3 regions of the Scandinavium lactucae genome follow, and region 1 is predicted to be linked to each of the others. Evidence: predicted binding sites of a transcription regulator. Region 1 holds the regulator's gene; each other region holds the start of a gene.
The links. Region 1 encodes Fur, which represses iron uptake genes when iron is present. Its sites were predicted from a motif close to ATAATAATGAGAACNACTATCAA; they were not measured.
Positions count from the first base shown of each region.

Region 2: fepD (Fe(3+)-siderophore ABC transporter permease) is a predicted target of Fur. The motif match lies at 3,142-3,164, and genes of this name have one in related genera.
Region 3: ftnA (non-heme ferritin) is a predicted target of Fur. The motif match lies at 1,396-1,418, and genes of this name have one in related genera.

Region 1 is NZ_JAWXRD010000035.1:49,545-57,242, forward strand. Features, by position in the region: gene ybfE (LexA regulated protein) at 1-184, shown strand, start outside; gene fldA (flavodoxin FldA) at 333-863, shown strand; gene fur (ferric iron uptake transcriptional regulator) at 1,190-1,642, shown strand; gene SIK69_RS15430 (ChiQ/YbfN family lipoprotein) at 1,738-2,076, opposite strand; gene chiP (chitoporin ChiP) at 2,124-3,536, opposite strand; gene glnS (glutamine--tRNA ligase) at 3,940-5,607, opposite strand; gene nagE (N-acetylglucosamine-specific PTS transporter subunit IIBC) at 5,913-7,698, opposite strand, start outside.
Region 2 is NZ_JAWXRD010000002.1:72,919-80,616, reverse strand. Features, by position in the region: gene SIK69_RS02460 (capsule assembly Wzi family protein) at 1-338, shown strand, start outside; gene fepC (iron-enterobactin ABC transporter ATP-binding protein) at 330-1,130, opposite strand; gene fepG (iron-enterobactin ABC transporter permease) at 1,127-2,119, opposite strand; gene fepD (Fe(3+)-siderophore ABC transporter permease) at 2,116-3,126, opposite strand; gene entS (enterobactin transporter EntS) at 3,238-4,473, shown strand; gene fepB (Fe2+-enterobactin ABC transporter substrate-binding protein) at 4,567-5,526, opposite strand; gene entC (isochorismate synthase EntC) at 5,702-6,877, shown strand; gene entE ((2,3-dihydroxybenzoyl)adenylate synthase EntE) at 6,887-7,698, shown strand, end outside.
Region 3 is NZ_JAWXRD010000027.1:174,962-182,659, forward strand. Features, by position in the region: gene SIK69_RS08840 (HD domain-containing phosphohydrolase) at 1-929, shown strand, start outside; gene yecR (YecR family lipoprotein) at 1,036-1,365, shown strand; gene ftnA (non-heme ferritin) at 1,559-2,056, shown strand; gene tyrP (tyrosine transporter TyrP) at 2,232-3,443, shown strand; gene SIK69_RS08860 (YecA/YgfB family protein) at 3,486-4,151, opposite strand; gene SIK69_RS08865 (SIR2 family protein) at 4,682-6,166, shown strand; gene SIK69_RS08870 (restriction endonuclease) at 6,271-7,452, opposite strand; gene SIK69_RS08875 (PD-(D/E)XK nuclease family protein) at 7,558-7,698, opposite strand, start outside.

The sequences.
Region 1 (7,698 bases):
TAAGCGTAATCAGCTGAAACGCGACAAAAGCAACGGTCTCAAACGCGTTGAGCTTAAGCTCAATAACGATGCCGTCGACGCGCTCAATGAGCTGGCGGATGCCAGAAACATGAGCCGCAGCGAGCTTATCGAAGAGATACTGATGCAACAGCTGGCTGTGTTACACGGCCAGGAACGTGACTGAAAACACGAAATCTTTCACTTTCATTTAGCAGTGAGTGCAGTCCGGCGCAATTGCAGTTCCCGCGCACTTCTCCTCCTGCTATCATTGCCTTTATCTGTGGGCAACATTCCACCATCATTTCATTACGTTTCAAGAGGTTATTTTACTCATGGCAATCACAGGTATTTTTTTCGGCAGCGACACCGGTAACACCGAAAATATTGCGAAGATGATCCAGAAGCAGCTGGGCAAAGACGTTGCCGAGGTGCATGACATTGCCAAGAGCAGTAAAGAAGACCTCGAAGGTTTCGACATTCTGCTGCTGGGTATCCCAACCTGGTACTACGGTGAAGCACAGTGTGACTGGGACGACTTCTTCCCAACGCTGGAAGAGGTAGACTTCAACGGCAAACTGGTGGCCCTGTTCGGCTGTGGCGATCAGGAAGACTACGCAGAGTATTTCTGTGATGCGCTGGGCACCATCCGCGACATCATCGAACCACGCGGCGCGACCATCGTCGGTCACTGGCCAACCGAAGGCTACCATTTCGAAGCCTCTAAAGGTCTGGCCGATGACAACCATTTTGTTGGTCTGGCCATTGATGAAGATCGCCAGCCTGAACTGACCGCTGAACGCGTTCAGAAGTGGGTAAAACAAATCTCTGAAGAGCTGCACCTGGAAGAGATCAAGAACGCCTGATGATGTAACGGCGCAGCGCTCGCGTTGCGCCGTGTGATTGATGAACAGATCGATAGGTTGCGTAAAATTAATAGATATAAGCAATCAAATTAATCGCTACAAATTTTTAACTTTTGAGCACATATCTGTACAATGTCTTCTGTTTTGACGAGGTCGGATGTTTCGCTTTGCAGATGATGCCTCGTTTCTGAAAAGCATACTTTGCTCAGGGTTTGCAGTTTTCATTTAGGCACCGCAGTCCTATAATGAGACGCATTATCCTGAATTCATTCTTAGTAATACTTCCAATAAGGAAGTGTATCGCCTAGCAACAGGACTGATTCCGCATGACTGACAACAATACCGCATTAAAGAAGGCAGGCCTGAAAGTCACGCTTCCTCGATTGAAAATTCTGGAAGTGCTTCAGGAGCCTGACAATCACCATGTCAGTGCGGAAGACCTTTATAAACGCCTCATCGACATGGGCGAAGAAATTGGTCTGGCAACGGTGTATCGCGTTCTGAACCAGTTCGACGATGCCGGGATTGTCACCCGCCACAATTTCGAAGGCGGTAAATCTGTTTTCGAATTGACCCAACAGCATCACCACGATCACCTGATCTGCCTCGACTGTGGCAAGGTTATCGAATTCAGTGATGACTCTATCGAAGCGCGTCAGCGCGAAATTGCCACCAGACACGGCATTCGTCTGACCAACCACAGTCTGTATCTTTATGGCCATTGCGCAGAAGGTGACTGCCGTGAAGATGAGCACGCACATGATGGTGCCGAGAAATAATCGGACATCCAGAAAAGTAAAAGCCAACCTGACGGTTGGCTTTTTTATTGGCATTTTTGGCATAACGTTGGGGCAATAGCGCCAACCGTCGAGGGTTACGGCTTAGGCGTATTGTTACTGCGAATCTCTTTCCACACCTGATCACAACGGGCTTTGACTGCCTGATCGTTGCCGGTACGCGTCGCCAGAATACAATTCTGGTAATCCAGAACGCGTACACTTTCCTGAGTCGCAAACTGCTGATGAGTCTTGTCAGTTTTCAGTACGTTGAGCACGCTCTGGCAGGCTTCAATTTTATCCGGATTTCCTTCAGCGGTATTGATACAGGCGCTGTAGGCATCTTTCAGCTTGCTGTCTTCTTGTGGTGCAGGAGATGGCTGCGCACAGGCCACCAGCCCGGAAGCCATAACGGCGATAAGAATCAATTTTTTCATGATACGGCCTTATCAATGCGCGGCAGGTTTACCCTGCCGCACGCGTGTCAGAAGATAGTGAACGGGGCAATAACGATGAACTTCACGTCACGCTCATCCTGGAAGATGTTGCCATAACCGCCGCCCCAGCTTGGGATGTCGGAGTGGTTGTCGTATTGAGTGAAGTGCAGTTTGAACAGCGTGCCTTTCGCACGGCCTTCCTGCACGGTGTACATCGCATCAAAGCTGTAAGAAGACTCTTTGATTTTGTTCGAGGCGTTGTCTTCACGCTGACCTGCGCTGTTGATATACCAGTCCGCCGGTTTGGCATCCCAGGCATACACGTAAGATGCGCCGACGGCCCAGCCTGGCATATCCCAATTTTTCAGGTCATACATCGCACCGAAGAACACCGCTTTTTCGCCGTTGGCGTTGAAGTCTGAGCGGTTATCCCACCAGATATCCAGACGACCGTTGGAAGAAGCATAGGTCGGGGTCATACGCTGGAGGAAGTAACCCTGCTGGCCTTCTGCTTTTACCCACGTCCCTTCCAGGCGCAGGTCAACTACGTCAGCCACTTTATAGCCGAAGGTCAGTGCCTGTAACCACGCGGTGCCGTCGTAAATATCGTTAATGGTGTTGCTCTCAACGGTGTCACGCGCCCCATAGAATTGGTAGCTGGTTGAGAGTGGCGCGCCGGCAACATCAAATTTGTAGCTGGCTTTGGCGAAGTACTGATCCATAAAGCCTTCTGCCTGACCAAATGCGGCTTCGAGCACCAGGTCATTTTTGAAATCATACTTGGCACCAATGGAGTGCAGATACTCAACTTTGGTTTTCTTATCGTTCTGATAGAAATGGTCTGTTTCGAGGTGCCATGGAGCCTTATATTCGTTGGTCCACATATAGGAGAAGCTCAACGCACCAGCATCACCGTAATCAAAGTTTGCCCCGGCTTCTGCCCCTTGATAGGTACCTGGCATAAAGCTCCAGTGCGGCGCTAAAAGCGTTTGCCCGGTTGGCTGAATATAACCTGCACGCGCCCAGGTCGGACCCAGTTTGAATTTCGCGGCGGCTTTATAAAGGCTGATACCACTCTTATCGCCAGAGTAATCTTCGTCGTAGCCTTTATTAATGGATGAGAACGCAATTTCGTTTGGGTGTCCGCTTTCTGATGATTCCGCCATTTCGATAGCGGTGAAAGCAGCAATATCAAGGCCGATAAAATCGGCGGCATAGCCAGACTGGAAGTCGAGGTTGGCGTTCCAGGTGGAATGGGAAAGGTTAGTTTTGTATTTGTCGCCGTCGGTGACGTCTTTACGGTCACGTTCACGCTGCCAGTAATAAACACCGCCGGTTAAGGTTGAATCGTCTACGAATCCTGCTGCACTGGCTTGCGGAACTGCAATCCAGCCCGACATTGCGGTGACCCCGGCAATAGCCAGCGCCAGCGTACTACGTTTGCCACTGAACGTACGCATGTGTATATCCTCTTTGACTTTTAAAAACGCGCTCACAAAGGTGAACAGCGATAAAAAATAAGTACTGCAAAAAAGTAGCGAGGCAGAAATGTCCTAACGCTATGTCGGTAGACTATTTTTCGCGACGCGAATTATCAATCCTTTTTCCGCACGAAAGCACAAGATTATGACAGGGCGCACATATTTGATTGCGTTTTGTTACAAAGTTGCTTTTTGAAAGGAAATACCAGAAGGTGCATTAGGCTGGGGTTTTACAACGAATTAGAGAATAACGTCAGTTGAAAATGTAACAAGACAGAGGCGGTGTTTCATAGATCGAAATGATATTATTTCGCATCACGAAAATGACTTAAAAAAAGCGCCGCTCAGGGCGACGCTTTTTCATTAGGCGATAACGGAAAGATTACTCGCCCGCTTTGGCCCAGGTATCACGCAGACCGACGGTGCGGTTAAACACCAGCTTCTCAGCGGTGGTGTAACGGCTGTCTAGGCAGAAGTAACCCTCACGTTCGAACTGATGCGCTTTGCCCGCTTCAGCGGCTTTCAGCGAAGGCTCAGCATAGCCCTGCTTGATAACCAATGATTCCGGGTTGATGACCGCCAGGAAGTCCTCTGCGGCACCCGGGTTCGGTACGCTAAACAGACGATCGTACAGGCGAATCTCAACCGGCAGCGCATGCTGAGCGCTAACCCAGTGGATCACGCCTTTCACTTTACGGCCATCCGCCGGATCTTTACTCAGCGTATCGGCATCATAAGTACAGAAGATAGTCGTAATGTTGCCTTCTGCATCTTTCTCTACGCGCTCGGCCTTAATCACGTAAGCGTTGCGCAGGCGCACTTCTTTGCCCATCACCAGACGTTTGTACTGCTTGTTGGCTTCTTCACGGAAGTCAGCGCGATCGATCCAGATTTCACCACTGAACGGCACTTCACGGCTGCCCATTTCAGGTTTGCTCGGATGGTTCGGCATGGTGACGATTTCGCTTTCGCCCTGCGGGTAGTTTTCGATAACCAGTTTAACCGGATCGATAACCGCCATCGCACGCGGTGCATTGTCGTTGAGATCTTCACGAATGCAGGATTCCAGCGATGCAATCTCGATGGTGTTGTCCTGCTTGGTGACGCCGATGCGCTTACAGAACTCACGAATGGACGCGGAGGTATAGCCGCGACGACGCAGACCGGAGATGGTCGGCATACGCGGGTCATCCCAGCCTTCAACGTGCTTGTCGGTAACCAGCAGGTTCAGCTTACGCTTGGACATCACGGTGTATTCCAGATTCAGACGAGAGAACTCGTACTGACGTGGATGGACCGGAATGGAAATGTTGTCCAGCACCCAGTCGTACAGGCGACGGTTGTCCTGGAATTCGAGCGTACACAGCGAATGGGTAATGCCTTCCTGCGCATCACTAATGCAGTGGGTGAAGTCATACATCGGGTAGATGCACCACTTACTGCCGGTCTGATGGTGATCGGCGAATTTGATGCGATACAGCACCGGATCGCGCATCACGATGAACGGTGATGCCATGTCGATTTTGGCACGCAGACACGCTTTCCCTTCTTCGAAGCCACCGGCACGCATTTTTTCAAACAGCGCCAGGTTCTCTTCCACGCTGCGATCGCGGTACGGGCTGTTTTTACCCGGCTGCGTCAGGGTGCCGCGATATTCACGGATTTCGTCTGCGGAGAGTTCGTCCACATACGCCAGACCTTTGTTGATAAGCTCAATCGCATACTCGTGCAGCTTATCGAAGTAGTCAGAGGAGTAGCAGATGTCACCTGACCAGTGGAAGCCTAACCACTCGACGTCATGTTTGATCGACTCCACGTATTCGATGTCTTCTTTCACCGGGTTGGTGTCATCGAAACGCAGGTTGCACTGACCCTGATAATCCTGGGCGATGCCGAAGTTCAGGCAGATCGATTTCGCATGACCGATATGCAGATAACCGTTCGGCTCAGGCGGAAAACGGGTGTGCACGGTCGTATGCTTACCAGTGGCCAGATCTTCATCGATAATCTGGCGAATAAAGTTAGTCGGGCGGGCTTCTGCCTCACTCATCGCGGGTTCCTCAAGGCGTAAACAACATATAACGGAATATGATCTTATAAGCTGAGGGCGGAGACAACCCTTAGTTACAGAAAAATGGGGGTTAACAGAGAATATCGGGGCGGCGGGAGCGATAAAAAAGCGGCGGAGGATATTCCCCCGCCGCTAAGGCACATTCTATTACCCGTCATTCTTCAAGAGGCCTGTGCGTTGGCTGCATCCGCTCACCCCAGTCACTTACCTGAGTAAGCTCCTGGGGATTCTCAGACTTGCCGCCTTCCTGCCACTCGAATTATTTTGGGTATCCTCAGGAACGATTACTTGCCTTTAATCTCATACAGCGGCGTCACGCCTGCTACAACCTGACCCTGCGCCTTAATAACCAGGCCGCTGAAATCGTCGATGTTGCTACACACCACTGGGCTAATCATTGAGCGTGCGTTAGCGTTCAGGAAGTCCAGATCCATTTCCAGGACCGGCTGACCTGCAACCACTTCGGCACCCTCTTCTACCAGACGCGTGAAGCCCTGGCCGTTCAGTGCAACGGTATCGATCCCCATGTGGACAACGATTTCCGCGCCTTTTTCGGTTTCGAGGCAGAACGCGTGGTTGGTATTGAAGATTTTAACAATGGTACCTGCCGCCGGAGAGACAACCGTTTTTTCGGTGGGTTTCACCGCCACACCGTCGCCTACTGCTTTGCTGGCGAAGGCTTCATCAGGAACCTGATCGAGCGCAACCACATCCCCGGTCACTGGGGAAACCAGTGCCGCGATGGTGACCGCGTTTGGCACAGCCTGCGGTTTGACCGCGGCCTGGGCTGGCGCTGCTGCCGGAGCGGCTTCAGCGGCGGCAACGTGACCGGTGGTTTTCATCGCGTTAGCGATTTTTTCTGCCACGAAGCCCACGATAATCTGCACGCTGGTTTTGTTCAGACGAATCACACCAGAGGCACCCAGACGCTTAGCCAGCGCTTCGTTAACCAGCGCGGAATCTTTCACGTTCAGACGCAGACGAGTAATACAGGCATCAATCCCGGTCAGGTTGTCTGAACCGCCGACTGCGGCGATGTACTGGCGTGCCAGCTCGGACGCATCCTGCTCTTTATCACTGCTCACATTCACGTCCTGACCATCGGCTTCGCTACCGGCAACAGCCAGTTCGCGACCCGGAGTCATCAGGTTGAATTTGGTGATAGTGAAGCGGAACACTACGTAGTAGATAACGAAGAACACCAGACCCTGAGGGATCAGCATCCACCAGTGTGTCGCCAGCGGGTTACGCGAGGACAGCACCATATCCACCAGACCGGCGCTGAAGCCGAAGCCCGCAATCCAGTGCATGCTGGCAGCGATGAACACGGAGATACCGGTCAGCACAGCGTGGATGAAGTACAGAACAGGTGCCACGAACATGAAGGAGAATTCCAGCGGTTCGGTGATACCGGTGAAGAAGGCCGCGAATGCGCCCGCCATCATGATACCCAGTACCTTGGCTTTATTTTCTGGACGAGCACAGTGGTAAATCGCCAGTGCCGCACCCGGCAGACCGAACATCATGATCGGGAAGAAGCCCGCCTGATAACGACCGGTGATACCCACCACTGCTTTACCCGCTTCGATAGACTGCGCGCCGCCGAGGAAGTTAGGGATATCGTTAATACCGGCAACGTCAAACCAGAATACGGAGTTCAGCGCGTGGTGCAGACCCACCGGGATCAGCAGACGGTTGAAGAACGCATAGACGCCCGCGCCGACGGAACCCAGTTTCTGGATGTGCTCACCAAAGGCCACCAGACCGTCGAAGATAACCGGCCAGACATACATCAGTACGAAAGCGACGGCGATCATGACGAAGGAGGTCAGGATTGGAACCAGACGGCGACCGCTGAAGAACGACAGCGCTTTTGGCAGCTCAACGCCGCTGAAGCGGTTGTACAGTTCCGCAGAGATAATACCGACAAGGATGCCGACGAACTGGTTGCTGATCTTACCGAATGCCGCCGGAACCTGGTCCGCCGGAATTTGTTGGATCATGGATACCGCTGCCGGAGAGCAGAGGGTTGTTAATACGAGGAAACCAACAAAGCCGGTCAGCGCTGCT
Region 2 (7,698 bases), on a different contig from region 1:
CCGGCATCATCTATTACCACTACTGCTATCACGGCGGCTATTACCAACAGGGCGCGCCGCTGGGGGATGCGATGGGCGGCGACGGGACGCAGTATTCCGGACGAGTGGAACTGGTGCTGGAAAATCAGCAGCGGCTGAGTACGCGGCTGGTGTGGGCGCGGGTGAACCGTACGTCGCAGAGCATTAATCAGGCGTATCCTGCATCGGCGACGATGAAAGGGATTGCGCTGGGCTGGAGCGTGCCGGTGAACGCCTGGGCCACGGTGGAGACCGGATTCTGGAGCGGCACGGCGGATACGGGGATGTCAGCCGGATTCCGGCTCACCCCTTCACTTTGAGGTTTTCCCTAACGGCACCACCAGCGGCGTGCCGGCCACCGGGTCTTCAATAATCAGACTCCGCAGGCCATAAATCCGTTCAATCAGCTCCGCCGTCACGATCTCTTTCGGCGCACCCTCGGCAATAATTTGCCCATCGCGTAGGGCAATCAAATGCGTGGCGTAGCGGCAGGCCTGATTGAGATCGTGCAGTACCGCCGCCAGGGTATAACCCTGTTGGCGATTGAGGTCGCTCAGCAGTTCCAGCAAATCAATTTGATGGCTGATATCCAGCCAAGTCGTCGGCTCGTCGAGCAGCATGATCGCCGTTTCCTGGGCCAGCACCATCGCAATCCATGCGCGTTGGCGCTGGCCGCCGGAGAGGGTATCCACGCTTTGATTCGCCAGGTCCACGACGCCGGTGGCCTGCATCGCCCGTTGCACCGCGTCCTCATCTTCCTGACGCCAGCGGGCGAACAGCGGCTGATGCGGGTAGCGCCCGCGAGCCACCAGCTCCTGCACCGTGATATCGCCCGGGGTGGTGGCGTTTTGTGCCAGCAGACCTATGCGTCGTGCCACCTCTTTACTGGCAAAGCGCTGGATCTGCTCCCCGTCGAGCAACACCTGGCCATGCTGCGGGGTCATCAGGCGGCTCAAGGTGCGTAACAGGGTCGATTTCCCACAGCCGTTGGGGCCGATGATGGCGGTAAAATGCCCGTCCGGAATGGCCACGTTCAGCCCCTCGGCGATGACTTTTTTGCCGTAGCTGAGGGTCAGATTGTCGCCTTGCAGGCGAGCGTCAGAGTGGGTCATTTTTTACGGGACTCCTGAATAAGCAGGGCGATGAGATACAGACCGCCGAGGCTGACGGTCACCACGCCCACCGGAAGCTGGTAAGGCATAAACAGCTGCTGCGCGCCGAAATCGGCAAGCAAAAGCAGCAACGCGCCGCACAGGGCCGACTGGGTTAACCCCCAGCGTGCAGTGCCGCTGAGACGCCGGGCAATGTGCGGGGCCACCAGCGCAATAAAGGATATTGGCCCCGCCAGCGCGGTTGATGCCGCCGTTAGCACCACCGCCACCAACATCATCCATAAGCGCGATCGTTCCACCTGGACGCCCAACGCGCAGGCGCTGTCGTCGCCCATTTCCAGCAGCCGCAGTTGGCGTACCAGCAGGGCGGCGAAGACCAGCATCAGCAGCAGGATCGGTGCGGCAGGGAAAATTTTCGCCCACGTCAGCCCGTTCAGCGATCCGGCGAACCACAGCCCGGCCGACTGTGCCGTTTCAAGCGAGGCTCGGAGCAGCAGCCAGGTATTGAAGGCCATGAGCATGGCGCGGATCCCAATCCCGATAATGATCAACCGGAAAGTGTCGATCCCATTACGCCACGCCAGCAGCCAGACCAGCAGCGAGGTGACAATCCCGCCCGCCATCGCCGCCAACGCAATAGCAGTCTGATGCTGACCAAACAGCACCATCGCCACCAATACGCCGCTCCATGCCCCGGTGTTGAACCCCATCACGTCCGGGCTGCCGAGCGGGTTACGCATCAGCGACTGGAAAATCGCGCCGCTAACCCCGAGCGCCGCACCGACCAGCAGCGCCATCAGCACCCGCGGCAGTCGCCATTCGGTCACCACCATCGTCACGTTTCGCGGCGCATCGCCCCACAGCGCGGCCAGCACCTGGTTTAAATCCAGCGTCACTGCCCCGCTGCGCAGGCTGTACAGCGCAATGATCAGGCTTACCAGCGTCAGCAGCAGGCAGCTCCATAGCAGACGGCGGGACGGGGCCATCATGCGACACCTCCGCGCGACGGCTGGCGACGCACCAGCCAGATAAGCATCGGCGCGCCGATAAAGGCGCTCACCACCGAGACGCGCAGTTCACCCGGCACCAGCAGGCGGCCAATAATATCAGCGAATAGCAGCAGGGCAGGGGTGGCGAGCAGGGTGACCGGCAGCGACCAGCGGTGATCGCCCCCGACCAGCCAGCGTGAAATATGCGGCACCATCAGGCCGATAAACGCAATCGGCCCAACCAACGCGGTAGCGCTGCCGCTCAAAACGGTAATTGCCAACAGGCCCAAAAGTTGAGTGCGCGCCACTTTATTCCCAAGCGCGCTGGCGGTATCCGCCCCAAGGCTGAGGCTGTTCAGCGAGCGGCTTAACCCGAGTGCGACAACAATGGCGAGAGTGACCGGAATCAGCACCACTTTCAGGGTTTCCAGGGAGCGAATATCCAGCGATCCGGCCTGCCAGAAACGCAGCTGATCGTACACATCGGGATTCAGCAGCGCGATGCCGTTAGAGAGGCCATCGAGCACCGCCCCGAGCGCCACGCCCGCCAGGGTCAGACGCACCGGGCTGAGCTGTCCGCCGCCCTGACTGCCGGTGAAGGCCACCAGCAGCGAGGCAATCAGCGCCCCGCCAAAGGCGAGGAGCAGCTGTTCCTGCGGCAGCGTCAGGCCGAACAGCGCCGCGCCCAGCACGATGGCAAAGCTGGCTCCGGCGTTAACGCCGAGAATGCCGGGGTCGGCAAGCGGATTGCGGGTGAGGGTTTGCATTAAAGCGCCCGCCAGACCGAGCGCGCCCCCGGCCAACAGGCCAGCAAGGGTGCGGGGGAGGCGGGCGTCAAGAACAATGGTGCAGTCGGGACTCCGACAGGTGCCGGACAGGGCGTCCAGTACCACGTTCAGCGGCAGCGGTTTAGCGCCAATTAGCAGGCTGAGCGCGGCAGCGGCTATCAGCAGAATGAGTAATCCGGGCACGGCGACGGTACGCAGCGTGGCGGCAGAAAACGACATAGCAACGTCCATGATGTGATAATGATAGTAATTATCGTTCTCGATCTTATTCGCCTATGTTAGCATGTGCGGCCACGGAAATGGTACCGAAAGATCGTTGAAGGCCCTGTCATGCAAAGACAATCCTGGCTGCTAAATCTCAGCCTGCTGAAGACTCACCCGGCGTTCCGCGCCGTCTTTATCGCCCGTTTTATCTCCATTCTCTCTCTCGGCCTGCTTGGCGTTGCCGTGCCGGTGCAAATCCAGACGCTGACTCACTCCACCTGGCATGTCGGGCTGGCGGTGACGTTAACCGGCGGGGCGATGTTTATCGGCCTAATGCTCGGCGGCGTGCTGGCCGACCGCTATGAACGCAAGAAGCTTATCCTGTTGGCGCGCGGCACCTGTGGCATCGGCTTTATTGGCCTATGGCTGAACGCGCTGCTGCCTGAACCGTCGCTGCTGGCGATTTATCTGCTCGGGATCTGGGATGGGCTGTTCGCCTCGATTGGCGTCACCGCCCTGCTGGCGGCGACACCTGCGCTGGTCGGGCGTGAAAACCTGATGCAGGCCGGGGCGATAACCATGCTCACGGTACGCCTCGGGTCGGTGATTTCGCCGATGGTGGGCGGTCTGCTGCTGGCGAGCGGGGGATTCTCCTGGAACTATTTACTGGCGGCGCTCGGCACCTTCATCACCACCCTGACGCTGCTGCGTCTGCCGTCGTTGCCGCCGCCTCCGCAGCCGCGTGAACATCCGTTGAAATCCTTACTGACCGGCCTGCGCTTTCTGTTTAACAGCCCGTTGATTGGCGGCATTGCGCTGCTCGGCGGTCTGTTGACCATGGCCAGCGCGGTGCGCGTGCTGTATCCGGCGCTGGCGATGAGCTGGAATATGTCGGCGGCGCAGATTGGTATGTTGTATGCGGCGATCCCGCTCGGGGCGGCGTTGGGGGCGCTGACCAGTGGCAATCTGGCGTGTAGCGTTCGGCCTGGGCAAATTATGCTCCTGACCACCGTCGGCGCGTTTGTCGCCATCGGGTTGTTCAGCCTGATGCCGGTCTGGGCGCTGGGCGTGCTGTGTCTGGCGCTGTTTGGCTGGCTGAGCGCCATCAGTTCGCTGCTGCAATATACCTTGATTCAGACCCAAACCCCGGAAGCGATGCTCGGGCGCATTAACGGGTTGTGGACGGCGCAGAACGTCACCGGTGACGCCATCGGCGCGGCAATTTTAGGCGGGGTTGGCGCAATGCTCACCCCGGTTGCGGCGGCGTCAGCCAGCGGTTGGGCGTTGGCGATCGTTGGGCTGATTCTGGTGTTGCTGCTCGGGGAGTTGCGCCGCTTCCGACAAGAAACGGCAGCGGTTTAATCCGGTGGAAGGTGCCCGGTGGCGGCTACGCCTGACCGGGCCTGCACGGCACATTCCGTAGGCCCGACACGCGTGCGCCACCGGGAAAAGGCATCAACCAAATAACGTTTCCAGACGCTGTAGCACCCGCATTGCGCTGTAGTAATCCAGGCGGAAGGTTTCGGTCCCGAGCGCATAAACGCGTTTGTTCTGCACCGCCGACAGGTGCGACAGCAGCGGATTGGCCTCGATGGCGTTGGTATCTTTCTGGTCGCCCGCGAACACAAACAGCGATTCGCCGTTCAGGCCCGTGGCCAGGTTCTCGCCGCCCAGCTGAATTATGTCATGGCGTTTACCCTGGCTCTGGCTGGTGTGCAGCCCGGCAGGCAGCGGGGCAAGGGTGAAACCTAACTGTTCGAGTAGTTTTCCCTGGGCGGATTCCGGCGTCCACAGGTTCGCGCTGTGGGCGGCGGCGGTGTACACCAATGCACTGACCGGCTGTGGCGGCAGTTTCATTTGTTTTTTGAGCGTCGCCAGCTGGGTATCAAATTCGGCGATCCGCGCGGCGGCCTGCTGTTCCTGGCCAGTGATACGACCCAGCTGAGTCAGCAGGGCCTGCCAGCTTTGCGAGTCATAGTTGATAACCAGCGTCGGGGCGATGGTCGACAGCTGATCGTACAGGGCTAACGCCGAGTCGCCGCCGGTAGCACTGACCAGAATCAGGTCCGGCATCTGCGCGGCCACGGCCTCGGCATTCGGTTCGCCGATATACAGCCGCGTGAGCTTGCGCTGTTTCGCCACCTCGCTCCACTGGCGCAAAAAGCCCTGTGCATCCGCCACGCGGTTATTCGGCGTGGTGGCCCCGCTGGCAATCACCGGGGCGTCAATCGCCAGCAAGGAACCGGTCAGGGTCACGCTGGTGGAGACGATGCGCAGCGGTTTGTGCTCGAGCGTATGGCTGCCGCGACTGTCGGTCACCTGACGCGGCCAGTCGGCGGCCACGGCTGAGGTTAATCCTAAAAGGCACAGCCCGGAGATGAGCAGGGTATGACGGAAGAAAACGGGGAATTTCACGACGACAAAGTCCTGTTTTGTGGATGTTAATGAAACTCATTTTCACTTCATGTCTGCCCAGATGCAAGTCGGAAGATGCGGCGGAAGTTGACAAGGGACGCTTTTACTTTTAGCTTACCGAACCAAAATATAAATGATAATCATTATTAATATCTTTATCGTTTTGGAGGATGATATGGAAACGTCACCGGCTGAGGCCGTGCAGGAAGTCGCCCCAACGCTGTCACCCGACAGCTTCTTTTTTATGTCGCCGTACCGCAGTTTTACTACCTCAGGCTGTTTTCGTCGCATCGAACAGCCCGTGGAAGGCGGTGAAGATTTAGCGGGGGCGTTCCAGCACACCCTTGCCAATGCCTTTGCGCAGGCTAAAGCCGCTGGAATTGAACGTCCGCTGCTGGTGGGCGCGATCCCGTTTGATACTACCCAGCCTTCCGCGCTGTTTATTCCGCAGCACAGCGAGGCGTTTTCCCGCACTGCCAAGCAGCACTCCGCCCCTTACGCCGCCAGCATGAAGCCGATGCAGGTTCTGGCGCGTCAGGAAATCCCTGAGCAGGACCTGTTTATGCAGATGGTGGCGAGCGCCGCCGCGCTGACCGCTACGCCGAAAGTCGACAAAGTGGTGCTCTCGCGGCTGATCGAGATAACCACTGACACCCGCGTTGACACCGGGGCGCTGCTGGAGAGGCTGATTGCTCAGAACCCGGCGAGCTTCAACTTCCATGTGCCGCTGCCCGACGGCGGTGTGCTGCTTGGGGCCAGTCCGGAACTGCTGCTGCGCAAAGACGGGGCGCATTTTAGCTCGCTGCCGCTGGCCGGTTCCGCGCGACGTCAGCCGGATAACGTGCTGGACCGGGAAGCGGGCAACCGTCTGCTGGCCTCGCAAAAAGACCGCCACGAGCATGACCTCGTCACCCAGGCGATGAAAAGCGTGCTGGGCCCGCGCAGCGATGCGCTGTCGCTCCCGTCCTCACCGCAGCTGATCACCACCCCGACGCTGTGGCACCTGGCGACCCCAATTGAAGGCGAGGCAAAAGCCGGGGAGAACGCGCTGTCGCTGGCCTGCCTACTGCATCCAACGCCTGCCCTGAGCGGCTTCCCGCACGATGTCGCCAAGCAGCTGATCGCTGAGCTGGAGCCATTCGACCGGGAGCTGTTCGGCGGAATTGTCGGCTGGTGTGATGCCGAGGGTAACGGCGAGTGGGTGGTCACCATCCGCTGCGCCAACGTCCGCGCCAACCACATTCGCCTGTTCGCGGGCGCGGGTATCGTGCCTGCCTCATCCCCGCTGGGGGAATGGCGTGAAACCGGCGTCAAGCTGACCACCATGCTGAACGTGTTTGGCCTCAATTAAGGATTGACGATGAGTGTTGCATTTACGCCCTGGCCACCGGAGCTGGCGGCCCGCTACCGTGAAAAGGGCTACTGGCAGGATCTGCCGCTGACCGACATTCTGACGCGTCACGCCGACAGCGAGCGGCTGGCAGTGATCGACGGCGATCGTCGCTTCAGCTACCGCGACCTGAACGTTCGGGTGGATAACCTGGCGTCGTCGTTGCAGCGTCAGGGACTGCAAGCGGGGGAAACCGCGCTGGTGCATCTGGGCAACGTAGCGGAATTTTATATCACCCTGTTCGCACTGCTGCGTATCGGCGTGGCCCCGGTGAATGCGCTGTTCAGCCATCAGCGCAGCGAACTGCAGGCCTACGCCACGCAAATTCAACCGGCGTTAGTGATTGCCGACCGTGAGCACCCCTTGTTTGCCGATGACGCCTTCCTTAACGACTTTGTCGATCAGCACGACTCGGTGCGTATTGTGCTGCTGCGTAACGACCACAGGGAACACAATCTGGCGGCGGCAATGGCGCAGCCTGCGGATAATTTTGTGCCGTCACCCACCGACGCAGGGGAAGTGGCTTTCTTCCAGCTCTCCGGTGGCAGTACCGGCACACCGAAGCTCATTCCGCGCACCCACAATGATTATTACTACAGCATTCGCCGCAGCAATGAGATTTGCGCCTTTGACGCGACCACGCGCTATCTGTGCGCGCTGCCTGCGGCACACAACTACGCGTTGAGTTCGCCAGGCGCACTCGGGGTGTTTCTCGCGGGCGGCTGCGTCATTCTGGCCGCCGACCCGAGCGCCACGCTCTGTTTCCCGTTGATTGAACAGCA
Region 3 (7,698 bases), on a different contig from region 1:
TTGAACAGCACAAAATTGATTTTATTCTGGGCGACCTCAGCTCGCTGGAAGGTTCACTGCGCGGTAATGACCTGTTTCGTGGCGTGCTTAAAGTGGCGGGGCTGACGCGCTCAGATTACAAAATTGTCTCATGGGTCGATGGCCAACATCCGCTGCATTCGTTACTGACGCAAATCCATCGTATTTCGAGTTATCGCACGCAGATGGAGCGCCATCCTGACGCCTCCACGCTGCCAGACTTCAGTAAAAATACCTTCAAAATTATCAGCATTGTGTTGTTCATTAGCGTGCTGTTCAGCCTGTGCCTGTTGTGGCTGATGTGGCGACAGATGAAGCAAAGCCAGGCGGTGAGCCGCAGCATCGTCGAGGCGATGGAAAAAGTGAATCGCGCCCATGATGATGAAACCGGCAGCCATATTCAGCGCGTATCCGCCTATTGTGGCCTGCTGGCGCGGGACATTGGGCTGCCGCGTAAAATGGTGCAGGAGATTGAACGCTACGCCTCGTTGCACGACGTCGGGAAAATTGCGGTTCCGGAGCGGATTTTGCGCAAGCAAGGGCCACTCACCGAAGAAGAGTTCAACGAGATGAAACTGCACACCCTTAAGGGCTGGCGGATCATTCAGGGGCTGGGCCTCGGGCCGGTGGCGGAAAATATCATTCACTATCACCACGAAAAATGGGATGGCAATGGCTATCCGGAAGGGCTACGCGGGGAGCAAATCCCGATTGAGGCCCGCATTCTGGCGCTGGCGGATGTGTATGATGCGCTGCGTCAGAAGCGGGTGTATAAGCCCGGGTATAGCCATGAACACGCCTGTTCGCTAATCATCGCCGGAACCGGACGTCACTTTGATCCGGAGCTGATTAACCGCTTCCGCCAACTGCATCCGAAATTCCAGGCGATTTATGACAGCCGGGCAGACTAACGACGGCGGTGGCGGAAACTGAGGGGAATTCTGCGGGCTATTCAGGGAATTGGTTTGGCCTCCTGACGCTAAGATGAGAGGATCGGACATCTATGCAGAGTGAGCCATGAACAAACTTCTCCCTATCGTCGCAGCGATAGCGCTTTCCGCCTGTACGGTACATCGTCAGGCCAACGTCACCGATGTGGACACCACCAGCGGCATTGTCCGTCTGACCTACGGGCAGGCGATGTTGCAATCGGCCACCACCGACGATTATGTGGCCAACGGTACCGCCACCAAACAGTGTCAGCAAATGGGCTACGCCACTGCCGTGCCGTTCGGTCAGCCGGTCACGACCTGCACCGTCACCAGCGGTTCACTGTGCATGAATCAAAGCGTCACGATTCAGTACCAGTGTCGCGGAATGGCCATTACCCCTAACGCCTATTACTGATTATATTTCACTGCCGGGAAAATAAATCCGGCAGTAATCATAACCATTCTCATCTTATTATTTAATAGCTGCAATGCGTGTTATTCCCATTTGCATTTAACAAAATTAATTATTTATTTTACCTTTTGCAAATAACTTAATTACAAATTATAGTTCCCGCGTATTCCCCTGAGCCTAATATGACGGAGCACCCATGTTAAAAACGGAAATGATCGACAAACTGAATGAGCAAATGAACCTGGAACTTCACTCCTCGCTGCTGTATCAGCAGATGAGCGCGTGGTGCAGTTATCACAGCTTTGAAGGTGCCGCCGCATTTCTGCGCCGTCACGCTCAGGAAGAAATGACCCACATGCAGCGCCTGTTTGATTATCTGACCGATACCGGCAGCCTGCCGTGCATTAATGCCATTGCTTCACCGTTTGCCGAATATGCCTCGCTGGATGAACTCTTCCGCGTGACCTACGAGCACGAGCAGCTGATCACTGCGAAAATTAATGAACTGGCGCATGCCGCGATGACCAATCAGGATTATCCAACCTTTAATTTCCTGCAATGGTATGTTGCCGAGCAGCATGAAGAAGAGAAGCTGTTTAAATCCGTTATCGATAAACTGTCGCTGGTCGGTAAAAGCGGCGAAGGCCTGTACTTTATTGATAAAGAGCTGGCGACCCTCGACACCCAAAATTAATTCCCGGCTGGCAGCGGCCATCGCTGCCAGCGTTTTCCCTGACTTTTTCATACAACCCAGCCAAATCGTAAAACATACTTTACACCTACTGTAATTCAGATTTGACGCGCCGCGGGATTTCCCCTACCCTGCGCGGCATAATTTGCCGTCTCTATTTTGAATAACAGAGGAAAGCGTGAAGAACCGCACCGTAGGGAGTATTTTAATCGTCGCCGGAACCACTATCGGCGCAGGGATGCTGGCGATGCCGCTGGCGTCGGCGGGAGTAGGCTTTGGCGTGACGCTGGTCCTGCTGCTAAGCCTTTGGGCACTGATGTGCTACACCGCGCTGTTGCTACTCGAAGTGTACCAGCACGTCCCGGCAGACACCGGCCTCGGTTCACTGGCGCTGCGCTATCTCGGGCGTTACGGCCAATGGGTGACGGGCTTCAGCATGTTGTTCCTGATGTATGCCCTGACTGCGGCCTACATTAGCGGAGCCGGAGAATTGCTGGCGTCGAGCGTCGGCGACTGGCTGGGCAGTGAATTACATCCAGCAGCAGGCGTACTGCTGTTTACCGCCGTCGGTGGGGGTGTGATTTGCGTCGGCACCACGCTGGTCGATCTGTTCAACCGCTTCCTGTTCAGCGCCAAAATTATCTTTTTAGTGCTGATGCTGGGGCTGCTGATGCCGCACATCCATCAGGTGAACCTGCTGACGCTGCCGCTGCAACAAGGCCTGGCGCTGTCTGCCATTCCGGTTATTTTTACCTCATTTGGCTTCCACGGCAGCGTGCCAAGTATTGTCAGCTACATGAAAGGCGACGTGCGTAAACTGCGGAGAATTTTTGTCATCGGGAGCTTTATCCCGTTGGTAGCTTATATCTTTTGGCAACTGGCGACGCTGGGCAGTATTGAATCACCGGTGTTCAACGCCCTGTTGGCTAACCATGCCGGACTAAACGGGCTATTACAGGCTATTCGAGAAGTGGTGGCTTCCCCACACGTTGAGCTGGCAGTGCATCTGTTTGCCGATCTGGCGCTAGCCACCTCGTTCCTTGGTGTGGCGCTTGGGCTGTTTGATTATCTGGCTGACCTGTTCCAGCGTAAAAATAGCGTCGGCGGAAGGCTGCAAACCGGGGCGATCACCTTCTTACCGCCGGTGGCGTTTGCGTTGTTCTATCCGCGCGGATTCGTAATGGCTCTCGGCTACGCCGGGGTAGCGCTGGCGGTACTGGCGCTGATCGTGCCTTCGTTACTGACGATGAAAAGCCGTCAACAGCACCCGCAGGCAGCTTACCGTGTCGCGGGTGGCACCCCGGCCCTCTGGCTGGTCTTCAGCTGTGGTATTGCGGTCATCCTGGTACAAATCGCCATTGCCACCGGAATGCTTCCGGCAGTGGGCTAACGCCAGAGACAAAAAAGGCCCTTTCGGGCCTTTTTTCATCACTTATTTCAGACAGCAGCTTTTGTATTTTTTACCGCTACCGCATGGGCAAGGATCGTTGCGACCTATTTTGCTCTCATTCTTAACCGGCTGTTTAACCGGGGCCACCTGCGGGTTATCCAGCCAGTAATGGCACAGGGTGATTGCAGCCGGGGTCAGCAAATCTACGCTTGCCACAAACTCTTCGGCGCTTAACTCGTCGAGGCGCTCGAAATTCTCTTCGCTGCCGTGCAGGGCAATTGCGTCTAACTGCGGCTGCAAGTCTTCCGGCAATGCTGACCAGTCGCTTAACCCCACGCCGCGCATATAGCCAAAGCACCACTCTTCGACAATGGTGATTTCCTGCCCTTCTGCTTCACGGGTGCCAAACAGCGGTTCGTACTGGTCAGGATAGTCACCCAAACGCTCGCCGATGTCGTCCATGTGTTGCAGCGTCAGGTTGACGAAACGATCACGCTCGCGATCGTTGGCCCAGCGCGGCACGTTGTCAGCCCCGCCCCACACCGCCAACATCCACTCGGCAGGTTCAATCTCAACAGGTGAGGACAGAATTGCCGTCAGCATGCCGTCCAGCTCTGAGACGTCCATAACGGAGTGCTCGTTGCCATAGCGGGCCAGGACGTCGTCCAGCCACTCAAGTTCGCTTTCGTTTAACGGTCCGGTTTTCATCGCTGAGTACTCGTGTTGGAAGTGTGTAGAAGATAGAACATCAGGATCGCAAATACAAAAAAACCACCCGAAGGTGGTTTCACGACACTGCTTATCATTGATTTTATTCTTTTTTCCCATGGTAGCCGGAGTGGGACTTGAACCCACACAGCGCGAACGCCGAGGGATTTTAAATTCTACGCAGGATCAATGTGTTACATAGCAGTGCATTGCGAAACTTTGCTGCAATTGTTCCACTATTTTACTGTAATTAGCAGTAAATAGATAGGCTTGGATAACGTTGAGCACAGAATCAGCACAGGTAAGGCCCCTTTGGCACCGAAGCCCAAGTGCCAATCTCAGTACATGAATAACGTCTAAAAATGTAGCTTGGCTGTACCTGTACCAAGTCAGCTATGGTGGTGGTTTGCCACTAATGTTCGTTCCCCTTTCCAGTCTGATAAGGGTGATACTATTTATGAAAGACCATTGGCATTTTCTTTCGAAATTTGATTTTATGATGAGTATGTGGGTTAATGTTGAGAATTGGTATGGAAATCCAAGATTTTGTAGGTCATTATAAAAATCATCCAGTGCTTTTCATCGGCACCGGTTTTAGTCTTAGGTATCTTCAAAACTCTTTTGGCTGGAATGAATTACTTGAGTTTATATCCAATGAACTCACGGGTAATGAGGAGTTTTACTATGACCTTAAAGCAGAATCAATGGAGAATGGTGAATATAGTTATGACCTTTTAGCAACAAGGCTTGAGATAGAATTCAACAAATGTCTTGCAGCTGATCGGAATGGCAAATTCGAAGCCATTAACGATATTTTTTATAAAAACATGAAAGAAGGCAAGAAACTGAGCCGTTTTAAAATTTATATAACAGAAATACTTAACGGCTTATTGATAAGACCCGAAAAAAGCAATGAAATTGACGCTCTAATTAGAGCACGTAAAAACATTGGTTCCGTCATAACCACGAATTACGATCGTTTATGTGAAAAAGTTTTTGAGTTCAACCCGTTAATAGGGAATGATATTCTTCTTAGCAACCCCTATGGCTCAGTTTACAAAATACATGGTTGTGTAACTGACTCAGACAACATAATTATAACAAGAGACGACTATAATAACTTCAATAATAAATACGAATTAATCAGGGCCCAACTACTTTCTATTTTCATACACAACCCTATTATATTTATTGGCTATAGCATAAGTGATTCAAACATTAAGTCCCTGTTAAAAACTATTTTTTCATATGTAAATGTCAACACTGAACTAGCAAAGAAGATTCGCGATAACTTCCTGCTAGTTGAATATGCACCTGGTGATCATACGACAGAAATAACCGAGCATGATATTGATATTGAGAGCATGGCAACTATCCGCATCAATAAAATCAAAACAGATAACTATACTGCTATATATGATGCACTTTCAAAACTAGTCCTTCCAGTTTCCGCGATGGACATCAGGAAAGTGCAAAAAGTTTGGAATACTATTAAAAGCGGCGGAGAAATAAAGGTAAATATAACAGAAAACATCGATGAACTAAAAAATGAAGATATGGTTTTAGCCGTTGGTTCAGAACGGACTGTTAAATATGAATTCCAAACCAAAACTGAAATGATTCAAAATTATTTCAAAATAGTTGATGAAGCAAACTCACAACTTATATCATTACTGAATAAGCAAGTCATATCAACTCGTGAAAGGTTCCCGGTTTTCGCATTCAGTTCAATTTGTGAGAATCTCATTAATGAAGAAAAATATAAAAATCGCCAAGTTGATAAAATTGTTGCTGACTTAAAGGGTTATGTTAAAGAATGCGGAAATGAATACTCAACAATAACTGACATAAAGGATAACTTACCTGACTGGAAAGTCATCGGTGGAATCATGTATTCTGTTATGGATGATAATATATCAATAGAAGAATTAAAGAATTATCTTGAAGAACACTCCGGACGGTGTGACACGGATTTCAGAAAATTATTATGTCTTTATGATTACTTAGCATTTTAAATGTTCGATTTTTTTACTAAACCGCTTTTAAGGCGGTTTAGTAAATTAAAGTTACCAACGCAAAACCTGCCAGTACTTACCATCAATGTTGCAATGTTTAAACATTATGAGTTTGACTGAAAATCTTCGATTATCTTCTGATTGTAATCATCCAGATACTTTTGCAGTTCATCCCTATCGATCAGACGTACCAAGGCTGACTCAGCTAACTCTTTAGCAGAGCGTGTGAAGTAGGAATTAGTCACAACCATCGCCTCATCACAACCATAGAACGTTTTAGCAGAGATCACCTGCTGCACAGCCGAGTTACCTACAGAACCAGAATAATTTTTCGCCTGAATAACCATATCCTTACCAAATCGAGTGACGAAAAGATCTGCCCCCTGATCTTGCGTTCTCTTGGTTTCTTTGACGTCATAACCCATAGTCTGGAATATTTCCACAAGGAAATCTTCGAACTGGAAACCGTCCATTGCATCAACTAAATACATGGTAACGAATTTATTAGGGTTAAAATGCTCAAGGCGTGTAGCTAATCTATCAACCAGAATATCAAAATAAATACGTTCGCATACAGCTAAGTACTTTTCAACTTCATCGAATAAAACCAAAGGAACACCAGGCGTGGCCTCTGCTTTTTCATTGAACTCTATTGATGAGAACTCTATTTTATTGCTCCATATATAGAAGAGAAATAATGAAAGATCTGCCCTAAAAGTGGTACCCGCTTCCTCAATCCATGACTTCAAGGATTCAGTAAGTGTGGATTTAATATGCCGTTTAACTTCCTTAGCGAAACCATAATAAAGAGCGTTAAATGACGTGGTAAGGAGTAATTTATCTAATAGCTCTGGTAACTGCTCAAGCTCATTAAACCCTTTTCTAACCAACACCTCACGGAAAAGTTGTAATTCGGAGTATGTACCATTCTCTGTTGAGAAATCTGCTTCCGATTTATTATTATGTGAGAATCTGGATGTGTAAATGAAGTTAGTAAAATATGGATCTTTTAAACTTGAATATTTTTCAAGAACGTTTTCAAGCAATTGATTAAGCTGAGTTTGTTCTTTCTTTTTCCCAAACAGATCTTTCAGCATACCCTTTGAACGATACTGAAACTCGGGATAAAAAGATGGATTCAATGGTGTCATACGTTGTATATCTATTGCTTGTGCGGTCGATGATGCTGAACCCCATGCAGACGTTTTTACAGGCAAAACTCCACTACACCATGGACAATGAATCTCAAAAGTCGTTCTACTGCAAGTATCACACTGATAAATCATTTGAATATTCTCCTTTTATTCCAATATCTGTCTATTCGGCGATTCAATTACCAGCCTAATAATCCACAATTTAAGAAAAAATCGTCGTCACTCAGTCATATTACTTTATGTTCTTATTTTTGAGTCCATCCACTTAGTCATATCCTTAAGAAGAACCAGTGCATCTTTTTTGCTTCTCGTATTCCCCCAAAAACTCAGTTCCAGCACTTTCCCCTTCCCAGCAATTGATACTTCGTAGTCCTCAGG